2 regions of the Arthrobacter sp. MDT2-3 genome follow, and region 1 is predicted to be linked to the other one. Evidence: predicted binding sites of a transcription regulator. Region 1 holds the regulator's gene; the other holds the start of a gene.
The links. Region 1 encodes LexA, which represses DNA repair genes until DNA is damaged. Its sites were predicted from a motif close to TCGAACANNTGTTCGA; they were not measured.

Region 1 (5,940 bases):
AGCGGACGTTCCCGGAGCCATAGTCGAGCACGGTTACCGTGGGTTTGCCCTCGGGCGAGGGCAGCTTCTGTGCCGCTGAGGGATCGATGATGGCGCCGTCCCGCAGCACCTGGCCGCTCACAGTGCGCCCTTGGTGGAGGGGATGCCTTCAACACGCGGATCGGATTCCACAGCGGCGCGAAGGGCACGGGCGAAGGCTTTGAACTGGGCCTCAACGATGTGGTGCGGGTCGCGCCCGGCGATGACGTTCATGTGGAGGCAGATCCCTGCGTGCAGGGTGATCGCTTCAAAGACGTGGCGGGTGAGCGAGCCGGTGAAGTGTCCACCGATCAGGTGGTATTCCTGGCCTGCGGGCTCACCGCCGTGGACGAGGTAGGGACGGCCGGACACGTCAACGACGGCGTGGGCCAGTGCCTCGTCCAGTGGAACGGTGGCCTCACCGAAGCGGCGGATCCCGGCCTTGTTTCCCAGGGCGGTGCGGAGCACCTCGCCGAAGGTGATGGCAACGTCTTCCACGGTGTGGTGGACATCGATGTGGATATCTCCGGTGGCTTTTACTGTCAGGTCGATCAGCGAGTGCTTGCAGAGCGCTGTCAGCATGTGGTCGTAAAAGGGCACCGAGGTGTCGATGTCCGAAATGCCGGTACCGTCAAGGTTGATCTCCACGAGCACGGAGGATTCACTCGTGGCACGCTCCATGCGCGCGGTCCGGGCCACGGCCGCATTGGATCCGGTGGAACTCATGGTCAGGTGTCCTTTGGGGAGAAGGAGTGGTTCAGGGCGTCCAGCGCCGGTACTTCAAGTCTAGGCATGAAGCGTGCGCTGGCCGGCAAGGATGCTTTCCAGGGAGGTGAGGAACGCTGTGGTTTCCGTCTCAGTGCCTGCGGTCACCCGAAGGTGGCCTGGAATCCCGACGTCACGGATCAGGACACCGGCGTCGAGCAGCTCCTGCCATACCTCGTGGGGGTTCTCCAGGCCGCCAAAGAACACAAAGTTGGAATCGGAAGCAGCGGGCTTGAGGCCCATCCGGATCAGTTCAGCCACGATCCGGTCGCGCTGCTTCTTGATGTCTTCAACATCGGCCAGCAGCGCCTCACGGTGCTGGAGTGCTGCGAGGGCAGTCGCCTGGGTTACGGCGGAGAGGTGGTACGGCAGGCGCACCAGACGCAGTGCATCCGTGACCTCCGGAGCGGCCGCCATGTAACCCAACCGAGCTCCGGCCAGCGCAAAGGCCTTGCTCATGGTCCGTGAGACGATCAGCCGCTCCCTTCCCGGCAGGAGGGTCAGGGCGCTGGGCGTACCGTCGTGTGCGAACTCGTGGTAGGCCTCATCAACAATGACGATGGTCTGGCTTGCTTCGCCGGCCTCATACACTGCCTCCACCACGTCGAGCCCCAGGCCGGTTCCGGTGGGGTTGTTCGGCGAGCAGAGAAACACAATGTTGGGTTGCAGCTCCTTCACTTGGAGCGCCGCGGACTCTGCGCTGAGGCCGTAGCCGTCAGCCCGTTCGCCCACGATGTATTCGGTGTCCGTGCCGCTGGCCAGCAGGGGGTACATGGAGTACGTGGGCGGGAAGCCCAGCGCCGTGCGGCCGGGGCCGCCGAATGCCTGGAGAATCTGCTGGAGGACTTCGTTGGAGCCGTTGGCCGCCCAAACATTCGACTCATCCAGCCCGTGGCCCAGATATTCCGCCAGGGCCTTCCGCAACTCACTGAACTCCCTGTCCGGGTAGCGGTTGAGTCCGGCGGCAGCCTCTGTTACTGCTGCGCTGATGGCCGCACGAACGTCCTGCGGCACACCGTGGGTGTTCTCGTTGACGTTGAGGAGGATGGGGACATCCAGCTGGGGCGCGCCGTAGGGAGTAAGCCCACGGAGGTTGCTGCGGAGGGGTAGCCGGTTGAGGCGCTCTAGCTGGTCATTCACCTGAACAGTTTAGTGCCAGCGCCGGGCCCCGGAAAATGTGACGGGCTCCTGTTCGCGCTCAGCGTGCCGCTGCCGCGAAGCCTTTGCAGGGGCTTTCCCGCTGCTACTCCTGCCCGCTTTCCGGGCGACGCTTCCAGTCCCAGGGCGGCGTCTCCAGGCTTCGTGCGGCTACCGGGTGGGGACGAACAGCTGCTGCCCCGGGAGGACCGCGCCGGCAGTCAGATTGTTGAGCTGCACAATGTCTGCCACAACGTCCCGCGCGTCCCGCTCCGGTGCAACGCTTCCTGCAATGGCCCACAGGGACTCACCCGGCTGCACGGTGACGGTGACGGTTGGTGTCACAGCCAGGTCCGCCGGCGAGTCCGAGGCCTTGGCGGGCGAGTTGAAGAAGCCCGCCAGGGAGAGCAGCAAGGCGGCAAGCAGCACCAGGGGGATGCCGATCAGGACGATCTTTCCGCGCCGCGTCAGACGCAGGGGCGGAAGCGGTGCAGGAGGACGAGCAGCCTGCGGCTTGTCCCGCCCGGACATGAGGTGATGCACCGAAATTGAATCCTGCGAAGCAGATGTAGCTGACATGAATAGCCCTCCTGGACCTTTACTGTGCTGCCCGACGTTCCGCTCCGGACCCGCGCTACCCGAGACCCGCTGGTCTGGGTCTTCGAATGGCTACGCTCCGAATAGAACACATATTCGAACTTTGCTTCTCCTGTTTTAGCACCTATCAACGAATAATGTCGAGACTCGCTAGAACAAATGTTTGAAAAAGCAATGTGGCTGGCCTAGCTTTGAAGACAGGAACTACCACCTCGACAGTTGATCAGCAGGGTCTGACAATGACGGCGTGAACTTCAGGTCCGGGCCAAGAAGAGCCCGGGGCAACCGAAAGGCATTGGCGAATATGGCAGCAGCAGCCGCCGGGGGCAGGGCAACCTCCCAACCGAAGAAGACCGCCAAAGGCCTGACGCCGCGGCAGAAGAAAATCCTCGAGACCATCCAGCGCTCAGTGAATGACAACGGTTATCCGCCGTCAATGCGCGAAATCGGGGACACGGTAGGCCTCGCGAGCCTCTCCAGTGTCACGCACCAGCTTTCGCAGCTGGAGAAGCTGGGCTACCTCCGGCGTGACCCGAAGCGGCCGCGCGCCATGGAGGTGCTGATGCCACTCACCTTGGACGGGGGTTCGCCCAAGCAGACAGCCGAGCCGGCTGCGCTCCTGCCTGCCGGCACCGGCAGCGTCACCGCGCTTCCCACCGCCATGGACACTGCCATGGTTCCCCTCGTAGGCCGGATCGCTGCCGGTGGTCCAATCCTGGCGGACCAGGTGGTGGAGGACGTCCTGGCGCTCCCCCGCCAGCTGGTGGGCCAGGGGGAACTCTTTATGCTCAAGGTTGCCGGCGATTCCATGGTGGACGCCGCCATCTGCGACGGTGACTGGGTGGTGGTCCGCCGCCAGGCGGACGCAGCCAACGGAGACATCGTCGCAGCACTGCTGGACGACGAGGCCACGGTGAAAACCTTCCGCCAGCGCGACGGCCACACCTGGCTGCTGCCGCAGAACACGCAGTACGAACCCATCCTGGGCGACCATGCCACCATCATGGGCAAGGTTGTTTCGGTGCTGCGCTCCCTCTAGCCTTTCAGGCGTTCTCCCCCGCCAGCCGTTCCAGCGCCGCAATGGCTGTCTTCCTGTCCGTTGTGGACCAGAACGGCGGCAGGGCACCCCGGAGGAAGCCTGCGTACCGTTCGGTGGCCAGCCTGGAGTCCAGCACCGCCACCACACCCTTGTCCCCCGTTGACCGGATGAGCCGTCCCGCTCCCTGAGCGAGCCGGATAGCGGCGTGGGTGGCAGAAACGGACATAAAGCCGTTGCCTCCGGCCTGCGCCACCGCCCGGGACCGCGCCGTCATCAGCGGATCGTCGGGCCGGGGAAAGGGAATCCGGTCGATGACCACGAGGCGGCATGACCCGCCCGGAACGTCAACGCCCTGCCAAAGGGACATGGTGCCGAACAGGCAGGTATCGGGTTCGTCGGCAAACTGTTTCACCAGTGCCGTCATGGTGGAGTCACCTTGGCACAGGATGGTCATGTCCAGCTTTGGCCGGAGCGCGTCGGCCGCTTCTTCTGCCGCCCGCCGGGACGAAAACAGGCAGAGCGCACCACCATTGGAAGCCCGGATCAGGGCCTCCAGTTCTTCCAGTGCTTCAGGGGACGCCCCCCGGCCAGGCTTGGGCAGGTGCCCGGCCACGTACAGGATTCCCTGCTTCGGGTAGTCAAAGGGCGAGCCAACGTCAACGCCGGTCCAGCTCGGCGCACCCTCGCCCACCAGCCCCAGGCCACCAGCTGCGGGCTCAAACGCGGATCCGATGGCCAGGGTTGCGGAGGTGAGGACAACTGTGTGCCCCGCGAACAACCCCTCCCGCAGTCGTCCGGCGACGGATAGCGGGGCAATATTGATCAGCGCGGGTGCAGTCTCGTCCGGTTGGGAATATCCCTGCTGGGGGTCGAAGGAGCTGGCGCGGGAAAACCACACCACTTCCCGGTTCTCCCGCGCGGCAAGGAGCCGTTCGCAGAGTTCCAGGATGAGCATCAGCCGGGAGCGCGCGAGCTGCCGCCCGCCGTCGGCCGTTGTACTGCTGTCCCCCTTGGAGTCGGACAAGGCAGCACGGCAGGCCTCGCGCAGCTGGTCCACGCAGTCCAGCTGCTCATCGTTCAGTCCGTTGGGGAGCAACCCGTTGGGAACTCCCGCCAGGGCAACTTCAAGGTTCGCGGCAGCGGCGTTGAGCGCATCGACCGTGATGGCAGTGTGCTTTCGGGCGCCGGCGGCAGCTGCGTGGACCATGGCCACCGACAGCTGCCCCGAGACGGCGCCCGTGACCCTGTCCTGGAGTTCGTGGGCCTCATCAACCACAACGACGTCGTATTCGGGAAGCACCGCCAGCCCTTCAAAAGCGCTGACGGCGAGCATGGCATGGTTGGTGACCACAACGTCGGCGTCGGCGGCGTCCTGCCGTGCGAGCTCACTGAAGCACTCCGCGGCCATGGGGCACTTCTGCGCACCCAGGCATTCCATCGACGTGACGGAGACCTGCCGCCATGCACGGTCGGTGACGCCGGGCAGGAGCTCATCGCGGTCACCGGTGGTGGTTTTCTCCGCCCACTCCCGCAGGCGCACCACTTCCTTGCCCAGCTGTGAAGCAGGACCGCCCACCGCCGCAGCAAAGTGCGGGACGCTGGTGTCCTCCCCCAGGGAAAACAACTGGCCCTCCGCCGGCTCCTCGGAGGGAAACCCGCCTTCGAGCTTGTGCAGGCAGACGTAATTGGACCGGCCTTTGACCAAGGCCACTTTTACCGGGCGCTCCAGGGCCGGGGTGATGGTTTTCAGGAGCCGCGGAATGTCCCTGCCCACAATCTGTGTCTGCAGGGCAAGCGTTGCGGTGGACACCAGGGCAGGCTTGTCGCTCTCCAGGGCGTGGGCAATCAGCGGTATCAGGTACGCCAGCGACTTGCCCGTACCCGTTCCGGCCTGAACGAGCAGGTGGTCGCCGGTTTCAATCGCCCGGGCCACCTGCCGGGCCATCTCGTGCTGTCCACTGCGGCTTTGCCCGCCCATGCCGGCAACGGCGCGGTCGAGCAGCTCGATCACGAACTGCTCGCCGGCCTTGCCTGTGGCTTCGTCAGCCACCAGGTCAGTCATTGCTGACGAATGATTCCAGTTCAGCCGCGAGGCCTTCCCGGACTTTAACAACTGCCCGGGTACCGGCTTCATCGTGGTCGACGCTGATGATCTCGGCGTCGGACTCATGCAGCTTGCTGACCAGGTCCCCACGGTCGTACGGAATGAGCAGCTCAAGCTTGACCGACGGCCGCGGAATGGCCTCGCTGATCGCCTTCAGCAGCTCGGGGATGCCCTCCCCCGTGCGGGCCGACACCACAACGTGGCGCGGTTCGCGCTGCTTCAGCCGTTCAACCACAAAGGGATCGGCGGCGTCGGCCTTGTTGAGGACGATGATCTCCGG
Region 2 (5,940 bases), on a different contig from region 1:
CTTGGTCTCTTCGCCATCGACGAGAAGGGTGATCTGCTGGGCATCTGACACGGGTGTCTCCTATTCAAAGTTAAGGCTTCATAGCTTGTGGCGTACGGGGACCACAGCCAGCCATCGTCAATGCTATCGGTTCAGCAAAGGGCCGACCAACGCGGCGCACGGCAGGCTCAGCCGTTAAATCCCGTGATGGCCAGACTCCGGTTGATTCCATCCAGGGGGTGAGGGCCGTCCGGTGCACCGGTGTCCGAAGGTGGAAATGGCAGGGTTTCAGTACGGCTCAGGTCCCAGGCCATGCTTGCGCTCAGGCTGATTCCCCGCGGGCCTGTCCTGCGTGTGGTGCCGCGAATCAGCAGCAGCCTGGTCCCGAACAGGAGCAGGCCGGCGTTTTCCTGGGCTTCGTGGAAGAAGACAGAATCAATACAGCCGGTGCCGTCGTCAATGCTGATGAACACCACCCTCCTGCCGCCGCGCATGGGAGGCGTCTGGGTGGCTACCCTCACTCCGGCCACCAGTACTTCAGTTCCGTTGCGTAAGCCCAGGAGCTTGTCTGCCGTCGTCACTCCCAATCTGTCCAGCATTGGCCGGTGGCTGTCCATCAGGTGGCTGCTGACGTCCACCGCCATCAAATCCAGCTCCGCCCGTACGTTTTCGATCAGGGTAGGTTCAGGGAGGCCGGGCTTGACGTTGCGCAGTTCCACATCTCCCAGGGGCAGGGACAGCTGCCCCTCGAGAACCTCGACGCCTTTCCGCGTACTGCCTGAGTTCTGAAGCTGCTGCAGGTGCTGGACCAGGTCTGCCCGATTCGCCACCCCGCCCGCCTCGCGGTGCAGGGAATCAAAAGCACCAAGCTGGGCCAGGCGTTTGATACTGGGCTTGCTAAGCCGCGAGCGCGCACGGAGGTCTGCAAGGGAGTCATAAGGCTGGCCTGCCACAATCCTCTTCAATTCTGTGGCAGACAGCCCATAGATACCGTTCAGGCTCAGCCTGATTCCCAGTTTTCCCGCATCGGGCCCCTGCCGGACCCGCTCCACCCTGTATTCGCCCTTGCTGCGGTTGATATCCAGGGGAAGGATGGGAATGCCCAGCCTCCTGGCTTCGGCCACCAGCAATCTTTTGGGGTACATGCCGGGATCGTGTTCCCAGAGTCCGGCCAGGAAGGCTTCGGGATGGTGCGCCTTCAACCAGGCCGACTGGTAGGTGGGCACGGCGAAAGCCGCACCGTGGGCCTTGCAGAAGCCGAAGCTGCCAAAAGCCTTCAGGGTCCCCCAGACGTTGTCCACTACCTCCGGCGAATAGCCTTTCTTCCGGGCTTCCCTGCGGAAGAACTCCTCAACACCCAACTCCAGCACTTCATTGCCCAGTGCACGCCGGAATTCGTCTGCCCGGGCCAGGCCGCAGCCGGTCATCACGTTGAACGTTTTTAGGATCTGCTCATGGAAAACGGTCACCCCATGGGTTTCCGCCAGCACAGGTTTCAGGTCCGGGTGGGGGTACACCTCGGGGGCGAAACCGTGCCGGTGTTCCAGGAAGGGCCGGACCATGTCCGACTTCATGGGCCCGGGGCGGAAAAGCGAAATGTCGATGATGAGGTCGTTGAACTCCCGCGGCGCCATTTTGCCGATCAGCTCGCGCTGCCCGGGAGACTCGATCTGGAAGCAACCGAGGGTGTACGTGCTCCTGATGAGTTCAAAGGTGGGTTCATCATCCAGCGGTATGGCGTTGAGGTCTATCTGCCCGTTTTCTGCAATGTAATCCGGGCCGGTTCCGTCCTGCCCGGCAGGATGGGCCCCGGCAGCCACCACTTCCTGTTTTGAGGGATGGATCCGGATGATTTCCCGGACTGCGAACGCCATGGCGCTTTGCATCCTGACGCCCAGGACATCCAGCTTGAGCATGCCCATGGGGTCCATATCGTGTTTGTCGAACTGGCTCATGGGCAGCCCCAGGCCGCTGGGCTGGACGGGTGTCCTGTCCAGCAGGGTTGCGTCCCCCAGGATCACACCACAGGGATGCATTGAAATATGCCGCGGCAGCCGGTCAAGGCGTTCCGTCAGGTCCACCAGCAGGTCCAGCTGCTGGTTGCCGTGGGTCTCCCGCTGCTCCACCCGGCCGGCAAACTCCCTCAGTTCCGGCTTTTCCTGCAGCGCCTCGCGGAACTTCCGGGCGGAAAACCGCCATAGCTGTTTGGCGATGTCCCCAATGTCGCCATCATCCATTCCCAATGCCATGCCGGCATCCCGCACTGCACCTCTTGCCCGGTAACCGTTCTGCATGCTCATCAGCGTGACCCGCTCCGCGCCGAAGCGCTCGAAGATGCGCCGGTAGACGTTGTGCCGTTCGGCGCTTTCGACATCGATATCGATATCCGGCAGGGTGGCGCGATCCCGGGACAGGAAGCGCTCGAAGATCAGGTCATGCTGCAGAGGGTTTACCTGGCTGACATCGATCAGGTAGTTCACCAGGCTGGAAGCTCCCGACCCGCGGGCCGCTGCCCTTACCCCCATGTCCTGGATCATGCGTGAAACTTCGGCGACGGTGAGGAAGTAGGAGGAGAAGCCCAGGTTCCGGATGATCCCCAGTTCATGGTCAAGGCGTTTCCGCATTTCCTTTTCCCGGCTGCCGTGGATTCCCGGGAACCGCCGCCCGATTCCCGCCTCGCAGCGCTGCACCAGTTCAACGTGCGGGTCCTGGCTGATCCCGATGACAGAAGCCTCCGGCACCACTGGCTGCTTCCAGCCCATGTCGGTTTCGGGGTTTATCCTGCAGAGATCGGCGAGCGCCTCGGTCTGCGCCATGAGCTGTTTAAGGTCCTGGGCACCGTAACCCGCTGCCGCGATGATTTCCTTGCCCAGTTGCAGCATGTGGGCGGCGGACTTCAACCAGCCCTGGCCGTTGGGCTGCAGCAGTGGTTCCTGGGCCAGTTCCGGCAGCGATTTCAGGGTCCGTGCTGAATCCAGCACGTCAGCGGTGGCGGCGCCGTCCTCCGCGCAGTACCTGACGGCGTTGCTGAGGATTGCCGGAACGTTGTGCTCCGCCGCGAGCTTGAGCATCCGGACGGCATGCGAGGTGCTCAGGGGCGCCCCCGGTGCGCTGAGCTGGGAAACGATCTCGGCCACCACTGTTCCGCGGGGCATGGCCTCGAGCCATTGTTTGAAAAGGGTCCGCGGGCGCAGGTACCGGCGGCCGCCCATTGCACGCCCGACGTCGGAGTCCGGCCCAAGGAGCACCATCAGCACTGGTTTGAGGGTCTGGGGGTCCAGAGTGCGGGAGGCAAGCTCTGCCCTGGTCACTGCCACTGGAATGGTTCCGCCGGATTTTCCCGAGGTGCGGGCATGGGCATCTGACACCAGCCGGCACAAAGCACGGTACCCAGCCCCGTTGTTGTTGCCGCGGGCGAGCACCACCACGCGGCCGGCCAGCTGGGTGCGGTGATCGCCATCGTCGTCATACACCGCCAGGTCCACCCCGACGATGGGATCAATACCTGCGGCCATGCACGCCTTGAGGTGCTTGATGGTTCCGTACAGGCCGTCGCGGTCAGTGCAGGCGAGCGCGGTTGCGCCGTCGGCAGCAGCAGCCTGCGCCAGTTCATCAGGCCAGGAAACGCCATAGTGGGCACTGAATGCGGTGGAGACGTGGAGATGGGTGAAACTCATGCTGTTCGTGGGCGCAAGGCGTCGTGGATGCGCAGGAGCCGCCAGCGGCCGCTGCGGATATGGCGGGTGAGGTCAAGGGTGAGCGCCTCGTCCTGCTCCTTGGCCGTGCCGGAACCTGCAGCGGACGGGAGCACCTGGACCCGCCAAATTTCGTGGTCAACAAGCCCGGGCCCGCTCCCCAGCGGGGCACGGCTTTCTTCCGCCCACCACTGGCGGCGTTCGTACCAGCGCACCGGTTCAGCGCAGACGGAATAGGACCGTCCTGCCCATTGAAGGCTCACGGGCTGGCCGTCAGGGTTGCAGGCAACAACCACGGATTCGCTGAACATCGCCATGGGAACCTCCCGACAGGCCAAAGAAACAAGAAGAATTCGAATATGTGTTCGAATGCTTCCAGTCTAAGCCAGCGGCAGGACAAATCCTAGGCGGGGGTGGACGGACCGATCGGCAGGGAGCAGGATTGGTCCATGAGCACCCATGACGCACTCCTCAAGCAGGTCAGCATCAAAGCCCAGGACTCCACACTCGTGGCCACCTTCGACATCGACGGCAACATCCCCGGTTCCGGTGCCTACGTGGTGGGGCTTGTGGCTGCCACCCCGGACTACTCCTCGCAGCGGCGGCTGGGCATTGAATTCATGAACGGGGAGGCAATCGCCTTTTTCTCGTTTAACCACGAACAGAGCACGGAAGAGAACTACGATCTTTCAGGCGTGACCCATTCCGGCAACACCATCACCGGCCACTTCCCGCTCGCAGCAATCAACGGACTCGGCAAAGGGCACGTGATGACCGGCTTCAGCGAAGCGGACGGCCGGGAATTCCAGTCCGGAGTTCCGGTGGAGGAAAACCTTTAACAGCTGGGCAGAAACCGCTCAGCTGTTCTCTTTGTGGACCCGGAGTTCGAGTTCGATGAACCCTGAGATCATGGCCCGGTAGGTGGACTCCACGATGTCCGGATCGATGGCCTTCTTCTCAGCGGCGGAGCGGACGTGCTCGATGACCCGCTCCACGCGGCCAGGCGCACGGACCTCGGCGTCGTCGCCCTTGAGCGTTCCGGCGATCCGGATCAGCCGCTCCCGGCGTGCAATGAGGGTGACAATCTGGTCATCCACCTCGTCAACGGCAACCCGGACGGCAGCGAGCTGTTCCTTGTCGGCCAGGGCGTCTCTATCGTTCCCTTGAATTGTTGCCATCCTCTGACAGTATCGAACCATGCAACCCAGAGTCGACTTCATTTCACTGGGCGTCCGCAGCGTCCCGGCGTCCCGCTCCTTCTATGTGGACGGCCTTGGCTGGCCCGTCAAGCGCGAGTTTCCGGGGGACGTGGTGTTCATCCAGGTGAACCATGGCCTGGTGCTGTCCCTGTGGGACGTCCGCCAGATGCAAGCTGACGCCGGTGTCGGCGCGCCGGGCCCCGTCCCCTGCATCACGCTCAGCCACAACCTCCCCAGCACAGGAGACGTTGACCGGGTCATGGCAGAAGCTGCCGCAGCGGGAGCGGACATCATCGCCGAGCCCATCACCCAGCCGTGGGGCGGCTATAGCGGCTACTTCGCAGACCCGGACGGCTTCCGCTGGGAAGTGGCGTACAACCCCACGTGGACGGTGGATGACGCCGGGTCGGTCACCGTTTAGCCCGCCGGCAAAGCCATCCGGGCTGCTATGGGTAACGCCTAGAAAAGTGCTTCCACCGGGCGGATCAGTTCAGGGCCGTTGTTGCGGACGTTGCCCACGTCCCTTCCCACTGAATCCACGTGCCAGTCCGAAGCCACGTCCTTGACCCGCGACCGCACCAGGTCAACCAGCCCCGCGGCGTCGTCGGCCTCCGGGTCGAGCCAGGCCTGCATCGTGGACTTGTCCATCGGCAGCGGCACGCGGTCATGCAGTGCGGTCAGCTTGCCGAAGACAGTTGATTCGCTGCCGGGTGGTGGGGTGTCAGTCGTCAGGATTGACGTGGACAGCATCCAGCCGCCGGGCTCCCCCGCCGGCCAGGCCGGATCCTTCCACCACTCATAGAGCCCGGCAAAAACCAGGCCACGGCCCTCGCCCGGATGTACGTAGTAGGGCTGCTTCCCTTTCCCCGGTCCCTGCTTCCATTCGTAGTAACCGTCTGCGGGCACAGCGCACCGGCGTGACTGGATGGCCTTCCGGAACGCGGGCTTCTCCAGCACCGATTCACTCCGGGCGTTGATCATCCGCGAGCCGATACCCGGGTCCTTCGCCCAGGAGGGAACCAGTCCCCACCGCGCCACGTGCAGCTGGCGCACCTGCTTGCGCTCCG

Region 2: AC5RUQ_RS18990 (DUF6504 family protein) is a predicted target of LexA. The motif match lies at 4,028-4,043, and genes of this name have one in related genera.

Annotation. Positions count from the first base shown of each region.
Region 1 is NZ_JBNHFS010000003.1:34,564-40,503, forward strand. It holds gene hisH (imidazole glycerol phosphate synthase subunit HisH) at 1-121, opposite strand, end outside; gene hisB (imidazoleglycerol-phosphate dehydratase HisB) at 118-744, opposite strand; gene AC5RUQ_RS10230 (histidinol-phosphate transaminase) at 805-1,923, opposite strand; gene AC5RUQ_RS10235 (LysM peptidoglycan-binding domain-containing protein) at 2,092-2,451, opposite strand; gene lexA (transcriptional repressor LexA) at 2,822-3,556, shown strand; gene AC5RUQ_RS10245 (ATP-dependent DNA helicase) at 3,561-5,618, opposite strand; gene hflX (GTPase HflX) at 5,611-5,940, opposite strand, start outside.
Region 2 is NZ_JBNHFS010000008.1:25,297-31,236, forward strand. It holds gene thrS (threonine--tRNA ligase) at 1-51, opposite strand, end outside; gene AC5RUQ_RS18985 (DNA polymerase III subunit alpha) at 168-3,656, opposite strand; gene AC5RUQ_RS18990 (DUF6504 family protein) at 3,653-3,991, opposite strand; gene AC5RUQ_RS18995 (hypothetical protein) at 4,124-4,513, shown strand; gene AC5RUQ_RS19000 (chorismate mutase) at 4,532-4,852, opposite strand; gene AC5RUQ_RS19005 (VOC family protein) at 4,872-5,294, shown strand; gene AC5RUQ_RS19010 (SOS response-associated peptidase) at 5,333-5,940, opposite strand, start outside.